DNA from 4 places in the Mesorhizobium sp. P3_A9 genome. Region 2 is predicted to be linked to each of the others. Evidence: predicted binding sites of a transcription regulator. Region 2 holds the regulator's gene; each other region holds the start of a gene.

Region 1 (2,198 bases), on a different contig from region 2:
GATCGGCACGAACTGCCTGAAACCCATGGTCTGCAGCAGTTCCTGCGACACCTGCACTTCGCGCGTGCGGTCGCCATTCGGCTCCGGTGTCAACGAGATGCGGATGGTGTCGCCAATGCCTTGCTGCAAAAGGATGCCCATGGCGGCGGACGAGGCGACGATGCCTTTCGAGCCCATGCCGGCCTCGGTGAGACCAAGATGCAGCGCGTGGTTGGAGCGGGTGGCAAGCTCGGTATAGACGGCGATCAGATCCTGCACCCCGCTGACCTTGGCCGACAGGATGATTTTTTCCCGACCGAGGCCGATTTCTTCGGCCATCTCGGCCGACAGGATCGCCGACTGCACGATTGCCTCGCGCATCACCTCCTGCGCCGTCAGCGGGAAACCCTTGTCCTGGTTGTCGTCCATCAGCCGGGTCAGAAGCTCCTGGTCGAGCGAGCCCCAGTTAACGCCGATGCGCACCGGTTTGTCGTGTTTGATCGCCATTTCGACGATATCAGTGAACTGCCGGTCCTTYTTGTCCTTGAAGCCGACATTGCCSGGATTGATGCGGTACTTGGCCAGCGCCTCGGCACAAGCAGGATGATCGGCGAGCAATTTGTGGCCGATATAGTGGAARTCGCCGACCAGCGGCACATTGATGCCGAGACGCTSGAGCCGTTCATGAATGCGCGGCACGGCGGCTGCACTTTCGTCGCGRTCGACGGTGATGCGYACGATCTCSGAGCCGGCGCGGTGCAGTGCCGCGACCTGCGCAACGGTCTGGTCGATATCGGCGGTGTCGGTGTTGGTCATCGACTGCACGACRACCGGGGCGCCGCCGCCAACGACCACGCCGCCAACATCGACGCCGACCGAGGTGCGGCGGGGGAAAGGAAAGGAAAAATATCCGGTCATGCCGGCAGCCTTTTGTCTCTGAAGCTCCGTGCGTCCGCTTGGACGCACAAGCACTCCCCGGGGCCGATGCGCTGAGGTTCGGGCATGAGGTGGAGGAGCAAAGATGGCTTGTCAATGGCGACAGGTCGCCACTGGCCAGAAATGGCCGCCGTCAGGATCGCAAATGGCTTGGTCAGAAGGAGCTTGAAGATATAATATTAGCCATGGCTCATAGCCGTTGACAAAATCAAAACCACGACACCGGCGGCGGTTGCCGCCGGCAAGAAAGACCGCAAATGATGAGCGGCTATATCAGTTGAGCGTCAATGCGTGGTCGCCCTCAATTTTTCAATCTCGTCCTTGAGTGCCAGCTTGCGTCGCTTGAGATTCACGATTTCGAGGTCGTCCACCGATGGGTGGTTCATCGCGTCATCGATTTCGCGTTCGATGTCGCCGTGTTTCCGCTGCAACTCATCAAGATGGGATGCAAGAGACATGATTGGTTCTCCCTTTCATGGTTTCCTCGATTGYAGCCGTCAAAGACACGTCCACCGCAGGTCGCTTCTGTGACGGCACGATGACACTTTGCCACCTTCCGACCGGGATGTCGAATGCTGCGTGGTAGCATTCCACGACAATGTGAAATGTGATATTGGCTGCGCGCCGGTGGCAGAAATTGCCGCCCCCGCCCAACCAGGCCCAGTTTTGGGCGCCGCAGACGTGCAGACGGTAGAGAATGTCCGATCAGGAAAAGGCCGATATTCGCCTCGAATTTTCCCGGCTGAAGCAGGAACACGCCGATTTCGACGCCGCGATCAACGCGATGATCGCCACCAACTGCGACCCGCTGCAGATTCAGCGCATGAAAAAGAAGAAGCTGGCGCTCAAGGACCGGCTGATGACCCTGGAAGACAAGATCATTCCAGACATCATCGCTTAGCCGTCTTTCGCCTATCCGCCGATCGAAAGCCTGGACGCGCGGTCGCGCAGCAGGCCGATGAGACTGCCGGTCCGCTCATCGGACGTGTCGATGGGAACCACCAGGCACATCGTCGCCTCGACCTTGCCCGGCGCTGAAAAGACCGGCACCGCAAGGCATTTCGTGTAGGCATCGACCAAGCCCGAAGTGACGCAGTAGCCGGTCACCCCTGCCTTGGCGATATCGTCGATGAAATCATCGAGCCGCAGCTTGCGACCATCGGGTAGCAAGAGATCGTCGTCAGACACCATGGCTTCGATCTCAGCCCGCTCCAACCCTGCCAACAGCAACCTGCCAGACGCGGTCCACGGCAGCGGTATCTGCAGGCCGGTGGCCGAGCTGA
Region 2 (2,198 bases):
GCGCTACCGCGACGACTTCATCGCCATCCTTCTGTCGCACGGCATCGGCATGGGCCTGGTGCTGAAGGGCGAGCTGTTCACCGGTACCCATTCCTCGGGCGGCGAGTTCGGCCACATGATCCATCGGCCAGGCGGCGCGCTCTGCCGCTGCGGACGCCGCGGCTGCGTCGAGGCCTATGCCGGCAACTACGCCATCTGGCGCAACGCCAGGCAGCTCAGCGAGGACACCGAGCCGGTCGCCGATGTCAGCGACGCGCAGATGCGGGCACTGGCCGCGACGGCACGGGAACGCGACGGGCCCGAGCGCGAAGCCTACCGCAAGGCCGGTGAGGCGCTCGGCTACGCCCTCGGCAGCCTGTTCGCGCTGATCGACCCCGCACCCGTCGCGATGGTCGGCGTCAGCGCCGCCGCCTTCGACCTGATCGAGCCGGCATTGCGCGAGGCCATCGCCCAGACGGCCGGCGGCCAGCACTCGAAATCGATTTCCTTCGACACCGAACCGAACGAACTGCCGCTGATCCGCGAAGGCTGCGCCATGCGCGCCCTGACCTTCGTCGACCAGGAGATTTTCGCGCCGGGCGTGCAGGCGAGAGCTGGCACCGGCAAGAACGTTGCCTGAATCAGGTCCCGCTCAATCTTCCCTGATCGCGTAGCCCGCGCCACGAATGGTTCTGATGACATCGGGCATGCGGCCATTGTTGACCGCCTTGCGCAGGCGGCCGACATGCACGTCCACCGTACGCTCGTCGATATAGATCGTCTCGCCCCAGACATTGTCGAGCAACTGGCTGCGCGAGAAGACGCGGCCGGGATGGCGCATCATGAATTCGAGCAGGCGGAACTCGGTCGGCCCGAGCCGGATCTCGCTCTTCTTGCGATAGACCCGGTGCGATTCACGGTCGAGCACGATGTCGCCGACCTTGAGCACGCTGGACAGGACTTCCGGCTTGGCGCGGCGCAGCAGCGCCTTGACGCGAGCCATGAATTCCGGCGTCGAGAACGGCTTGACCAGATAGTCGTCGGCGCCGGTCGAGAGCCCACGGACGCGGTCGCTTTCTTCGCCCCGCGCGGTCAGCATGATGATCGGCAGCCGCTCGGTCTCGGGCCGCATCCGCAGGCGCCGGCAGAGTTCGATGCCGGACACCGCCGGCACCATCCAGTCGAGCACCAGAAGGTCGGGCACGTTCTCCTGCAAGCGGATCTCAGCCTCGTCGCCGCGCGGCACCACCTCCACCTGGTAGCCTTCGGATTCAAGATTGTAACGGAGCAGCACCCCCAGCGGCTCCTCATCCTCCACCACCATGATGCGTGGCGCGATCATTGATTGGTCACCTCTTGCGTCAGGCCGCGGGCGCCGACATCGCCGTCTCGTCCTGCTTGGGACGATTGGCGGGCAACTGCGTGCCGGTCAGGACATAGTAGGCGTTTTCGGCGATGTTGGTCACGTGGTCGCCGATGCGTTCGAGATTCTTGGCGCAGAACAGCAGATGGGTGCAAGCCGTGATGTTGCGCGGATCTTCCATCATGTAGGTCAGCAGTTCGCGGAAGACGGAGGTGTATTTGACGTCGATGCGTTCGTCGTCGGCGCGCAGCTTCGCCAGTGCGGCGGCATCGCGCGCCGCATACTCCTCGATCACGCCCTGCACCTGGATCAGCACCAGCTGCGCCATGGCGTCGATGGAATGCGACAGGTCGCGCGGCGTGGCGCTGAGACCAACGGTGCCGACACGCTTGGCGATGTTCTTGGCAAGATCGCCAATGCGTTCGAGATCGCCGGCCATGCGGATCGAGCCGACGACGTGGCGCAGATCGTCGGCCATCGGCTGGCGCTTGGCGATCAGCGTGATGGCGCGATCGTCGAGTTCGCGCTGGCGCGCATCCATGATGGCGTCGTCGGAGACCACGCGCTGTGCCAGTGCGTTGTCGGAATTCAGCAGCGCCTTGGTGGCGCCGCCGACCATCGAGCCAGCGAGATCGCCCATGTCGCTGATCAGCCTGCTGATCTGTCCGAGATCCTCGTCGAAGGCTGCGACTGTGTGTTCGGCCATGATCCTGGTCCTCGTATGCGTGCGATCAGCCGAAGCGGCCGGTGATGTAGTCTTGCGTGCGCTTCTCGCGAGGCGACGTGAAGATCTTCTCGGTTTTGTCGAACTCGACCAGCTCGCCCAGATACATGAAAGCGGTCTGCTTCGAGACGC
Region 3 (2,198 bases), on a different contig from region 2:
GCATCCGCATGGTTCTTGCCGATGTCGGCAAGGCAGGCCTCCAACCTTGTCAGCGGATCTGAGCCATAGAGAAGGCCACCCGGCGTCATCAGATGCGGATCGGAGAGCTGGATAATTTTCATGGACCTGACCGCAGTGTTTTCCCGCTGGCACCTGGCGGCACCGGCGGACAAATGGAACGCCTCGATGGACCCTCTACTGRGCCGTCCAGCCGCCATCCATCGGCAAGGTCGTGCCGGTGATCTGCCTGGCRGCYTCSGAYCACAGGAACAGCGTCAGCGCSGCAAGRTCCTCGACGGTYACGAARTCCTTCGTCGGCTGTGCSGCCAYSAGCACGTCGTGCTTGACCTGCTCTTCGGTCATGCCGCGCGCCTTCATCGTGTCGGGGATCTGCTTTTCGACCAGCGGCGTCCAGACATAGCCCGGCGCGATGGCGTTGACGGTGATGCCGTCCTGCGCGGTTTCGAGCGCCACAGTCTTGGTCAGGCCGGCAATGCCGTGCTTGGCCGAGACATAGGCCGACTTGAACGGCGAGGCGACCAGCGCATGCGCCGATGCCGTGTTGATGATGCGGCCCCATTTGCGTGCCTTCATGCCGGGCACCACCGCCTTGATGGCATAGAAGGCGGCCAGAAGATTGATGCGGATGATGGCTTCCCATTTGTCGTCGGGAAACTCCTCGATCGGCGCGACGTGCTGGATGCCGGCATTGTTGACCAAGATGTCGAGACTGCCGAACGCCGCCTCGGCGTCATGCACCATGGCGCTCACCGCGGCACCGTCCATCATGTTGGCGTCGGAGTAGCGGCACTTGACGCCGAAATCCTTCTCGATACCGGCGCGCTCCTGCTCGATGGCCGCCGGGTCACCGAGACCATTGATGGTGACGTTGGCGCCTTCGGCGGCAAAGGCGCGAGCGATGGCCAGGCCGATACCGCTGGTCGAGCCGGTGACGAGCGCATTCTTCGAAGATAGGGAACCCATGGGAGATCTCGCGACAGGTGAGGGAACTGTTGGCACACATGGTTTGTGCACCGCAACATAACAATGGCATGACCATATGTCATTGCGATTACAATGTTGTGATCCTTTCCGAGCGCCTTGAAGCTGGCATTGGCGCGGCGTGACATGGCACTGTCATGCTGCCGTGCAACATAATCCTCCTGCACGTCTCGTATGGATCGTTCCTGAACCAGTGGGTGAGAAGCTTGGAAATCGCCGATGTCGTGAAGCGCGCCTATGCGATGCCGCTGACCAATCCGTCTTTCCCGCCCGGGCCATATCGTTTCTTCGACCGCGAATACATCATCATCACCTATCGCACGACGCGCGAGGCGCTCGAAGCCGTGGTGCCGGCGCCGCTGGAGATCGACGAGCCGTTGGTCAAGTATGAATTCATCCGCATGCCTGATTCAACCGGCTTCGGCGACTACACCGAGACCGGCCAGGTCATCCCGGTGAAGTATAAGGGCCAGCATGGCGGCTACGTCCATTCGATGTATCTCGACGACGACGCGCCGATCGCTGGCGGCCGCGAGCTCTGGGGTTTCCCCAAGAAGCTGGCCAACCCCAAGATCGTCCATGAAGGCGAGGTGATCGTCGGTACGCTGCACTATGGCAGCGTTCTGTGCGCCACCGGCACGATGGGCTACAAGCACCGGGAAGCCGACCACGATTCCGTGCTCGCAGCGCTCGCCGCTCCCAATTTCCTGATCAAGATCATCCCGCATGTCGACGGCACGCCGCGCATCTGCGAACTGGTGCGCTATTACCTTACCGACATCACGCTGAAGGAAGCCTGGACGGCGCCGGCGGCGCTTGATCTCAGGCCCCATGTGATGGCCGACGTGGGGAAGCTGCCGGTGCTCGACATCGTCTCCGCCGTCCACTTCAAAGCCGACCTGACGCTTGGCTTGGGCGAGGTCGTGCACGACTATCTCAGCGAGCACAGCCGGCTCACAACCAGCACAACCCAGCCGGAGAAAATTCGTGCTTGAGCGCAACCGAAACAAGGAAGCAGCCGCCACGATCGCGGAGATCTCGGCGCAGTACGACCGCATCGCCCTGGTCTTCCAGGGTGGCGGCGCGCTCGGCGCCTATCAGGCCGGCGTTTACCAGGCGCTGGCCGATGCCGGCTGCGAGCCGAGCTGGCTGTCCGGCGTCTCGATCGGCGCGATCAACGCCTCGATCATCGCCGG
Region 4 (2,198 bases), on a different contig from region 2:
TTTCTATCTCTACAAGCCGGCCGATGAGAACAAGGCGACGGCCGAGGCCGAACCGAAGGAGTAACCCGATGTCGAAGCTGCTGGTGAAGGCCGATAAGGGCCATGGCCGCGTTGCCCATGTGACGCCGAAAAGCGCTGGGTGGACCTATGTCGGTTTCGACCTGCATCGGCTGAAGCCCGGCGAGAGCGCCTCAGGCAAAACCGACGATCGCGAAATCTGCCTGGTGTTCGTCACCGGCAAGGGCACGGCGAAAGCCGGCGGCAAGGATCTCGGCCTGCTCGGCGAGCGCATGTCGCCCTTCGAAGGCAAGCCGTGGTCGATCTATGTTCCCGCGGGATCGGACTGGTCGGTGACGGCCGATACGGATCTCGAACTCGCGGTCTGCTCGGCGCCTGGCCTCGGCGGCGAGTTGCCGGTCCGGGTGATCAGACCCGACGATCTCGGCCAGGAGGTGCGCGGCAAGGGCACCAACACGCGCTACGTCACCAACATCCTGCCGGAAGGCAAGCCGGCGGACTCGCTGCTGGTGGTCGAGGTCATCACGCCCGGCGGACATACGTCGAGCTATCCGCCGCACAAGCATGACCAGGACAATCTGCCCGCCGAATCCTATCTCGAAGAGACCTACTATCATCGCCTCAACCCGCCGCAGGGTTTTGCCTTCCAGCGCGTCTACACCGACGCCGACCAGGATGGCCATCGCGCGCTCGACGAAGCGATGGCGATCGAGGACGGCGATGTGGTGCTGGTGCCCAAGGGCTATCACCCCTGCGCAGCCTGCCATGGCTACGACCTCTATTATCTCAACGTCATGGCCGGGCCGAAGCGGACGTGGAAATTCCACAATGCGCCCGAGCACGAATGGTTGATGAAGGCCTGATCAGTCGGAGATTCCGGCTGAACTTGTTGGTCCAGCTCGGAAAAATCGTCGGCTAAGGACCCGTGGGGTCGATTTGCCTTCGAAAACCCTTCAAAGCTTCGTCAATCCGTCATGGAAATCACCTATGGCAGCGAGACTGACGAGGACTTTCGATGCGCTACGCCATCTATTTCACCCCYAGGCAGGACGAGCCGCTGGCGCGGATCGCCGCCAACTGGCTSGGCCGCGATCCGTTCGGRGCCGCSACKKGSCCGGTTGAGGCCGTGGCCGATCTGGCGGCGGCGGAAGTGGCGTTCCACACCGCTTCGGCACGCCGCTATGGTTTTCACGCGACGCTGAAAGCTCCCTTCCTCCTGGCTGCCGACGAGACCGAGACCTCGCTGCGCGCGGGGCTCGACCATTTTGCCGAAGCAACGCCCGTGGTGACGATCCCGCGTCTCGTCGTCAGCCAGATCGACAGCTTCTTCGCGCTCGTGCCGGAAGGACCGCTGCCTTCTCTCAACCGCTTCGCTGACGATGTGGTGCGCGACTTCGACCGTTTTCGCGCACCGCTGACCGAGGCCGAGATCGAACGGCGCAGCCCGGATTCGCTGAAGCCGGCCGAGTTCCGCAATCTCTGCCAGTGGGGCTACCCCTACGTCTTCGAGACTTTTCGTTTCCACATGACGCTGTCGGGCCGGGCGGGGCCACAGGAAAGCCCCCGTTTGCGCGCAGCAATCGACAGCCTGTTCGCGGAGGTTCTGCGGCAGCCGGTGCTGGTCGACACCCTGACCCTGTTTGTCGAACCCGAACCCGGCGCGCCGTTCATGGTACTTTCCCAGCACGCGCTGGGACGTCGCCCGGCCAGAAAAATCGCCTGAATAACCCCAGCCGGAATAGCTCCGACCAAGAAGAACCAAGGACTGCCTGAAATGACCGCCGAGACCGTTCTTTCCAACGCCCGCATCGTGCTTGCCGACGAGATCGTCGAGGGGTCGCTGGTGCTGCGCGACGGCTTTATCGCCGGCATCGATGCGGGTTCTGGCCGGACCGGCGAGGATATGGGCGGCGACTATGTCATTCCCGGGCTGGTCGAACTGCACACCGACCATCTCGAGGGCCACTACGCTCCACGGCCGAAGGTGCGCTGGAACCCGATCGCCGCAGTGCTTGCCCATGACGCGCAGGTGGCAACCGCCGGCATCACCACCGTGCTCGACGCCTTGCGCGTCGGAATGGACGAGGACGCCGACCTGACATCGGACGATATCCGCAAGCTGGCCGACGCGATCGAAGACAGCGTCGCGCAGGACCGGTTGCGAGCCGACCATTTTATTC

Evidence for each region. The regulator PhoB, encoded in region 2, activates phosphate uptake and scavenging genes when phosphate is short. The targets are predictions, from matches to a motif close to TGTCATNNANCTGTCAT.
Region 1: a site for PhoB is predicted at 1,443-1,459, ahead of AC1DX0_RS04855 (YdcH family protein). Genes of this name have one in related genera too.
Region 3: a site for PhoB is predicted at 1,125-1,141, ahead of AC1DX0_RS11345 (acetoacetate decarboxylase). Genes of this name have one in related genera too.
Region 4: a site for PhoB is predicted at 978-994, ahead of AC1DX0_RS02910 (DUF1045 domain-containing protein). Genes of this name have one in related genera too.

What each region holds. Positions count from the first base shown of each region.
Region 1 covers NZ_JBFUGJ010000015.1:28,520-30,717, reverse strand. Annotated here, with positions in the region: gene ispG (flavodoxin-dependent (E)-4-hydroxy-3-methylbut-2-enyl-diphosphate synthase) at 1-897, opposite strand, end outside; gene AC1DX0_RS04855 (YdcH family protein) at 1,200-1,373, opposite strand; gene AC1DX0_RS04850 (YdcH family protein) at 1,613-1,816, shown strand; gene AC1DX0_RS04845 (IclR family transcriptional regulator) at 1,828-2,198, opposite strand, start outside.
Region 2 covers NZ_JBFUGJ010000236.1:5,736-7,933, forward strand. Annotated here, with positions in the region: gene AC1DX0_RS25045 (ROK family protein) at 1-619, shown strand, start outside; gene phoB (phosphate regulon transcriptional regulator PhoB) at 632-1,321, opposite strand; gene phoU (phosphate signaling complex protein PhoU) at 1,341-2,048, opposite strand; gene pstB (phosphate ABC transporter ATP-binding protein PstB) at 2,074-2,198, opposite strand, start outside.
Region 3 covers NZ_JBFUGJ010000056.1:20,816-23,013, forward strand. Annotated here, with positions in the region: gene AC1DX0_RS11335 (phosphodiesterase) at 1-122, opposite strand, end outside; gene AC1DX0_RS11340 (3-hydroxybutyrate dehydrogenase) at 196-984, opposite strand; gene AC1DX0_RS11345 (acetoacetate decarboxylase) at 1,209-1,997, shown strand; gene AC1DX0_RS11350 (patatin-like phospholipase family protein) at 1,990-2,198, shown strand, end outside.
Region 4 covers NZ_JBFUGJ010000008.1:25,370-27,567, forward strand. Annotated here, with positions in the region: gene AC1DX0_RS02900 (hypothetical protein) at 1-64, shown strand, start outside; gene iolB (5-deoxy-glucuronate isomerase) at 69-881, shown strand; gene AC1DX0_RS02910 (DUF1045 domain-containing protein) at 1,034-1,741, shown strand; gene AC1DX0_RS02915 (alpha-D-ribose 1-methylphosphonate 5-triphosphate diphosphatase) at 1,793-2,198, shown strand, end outside.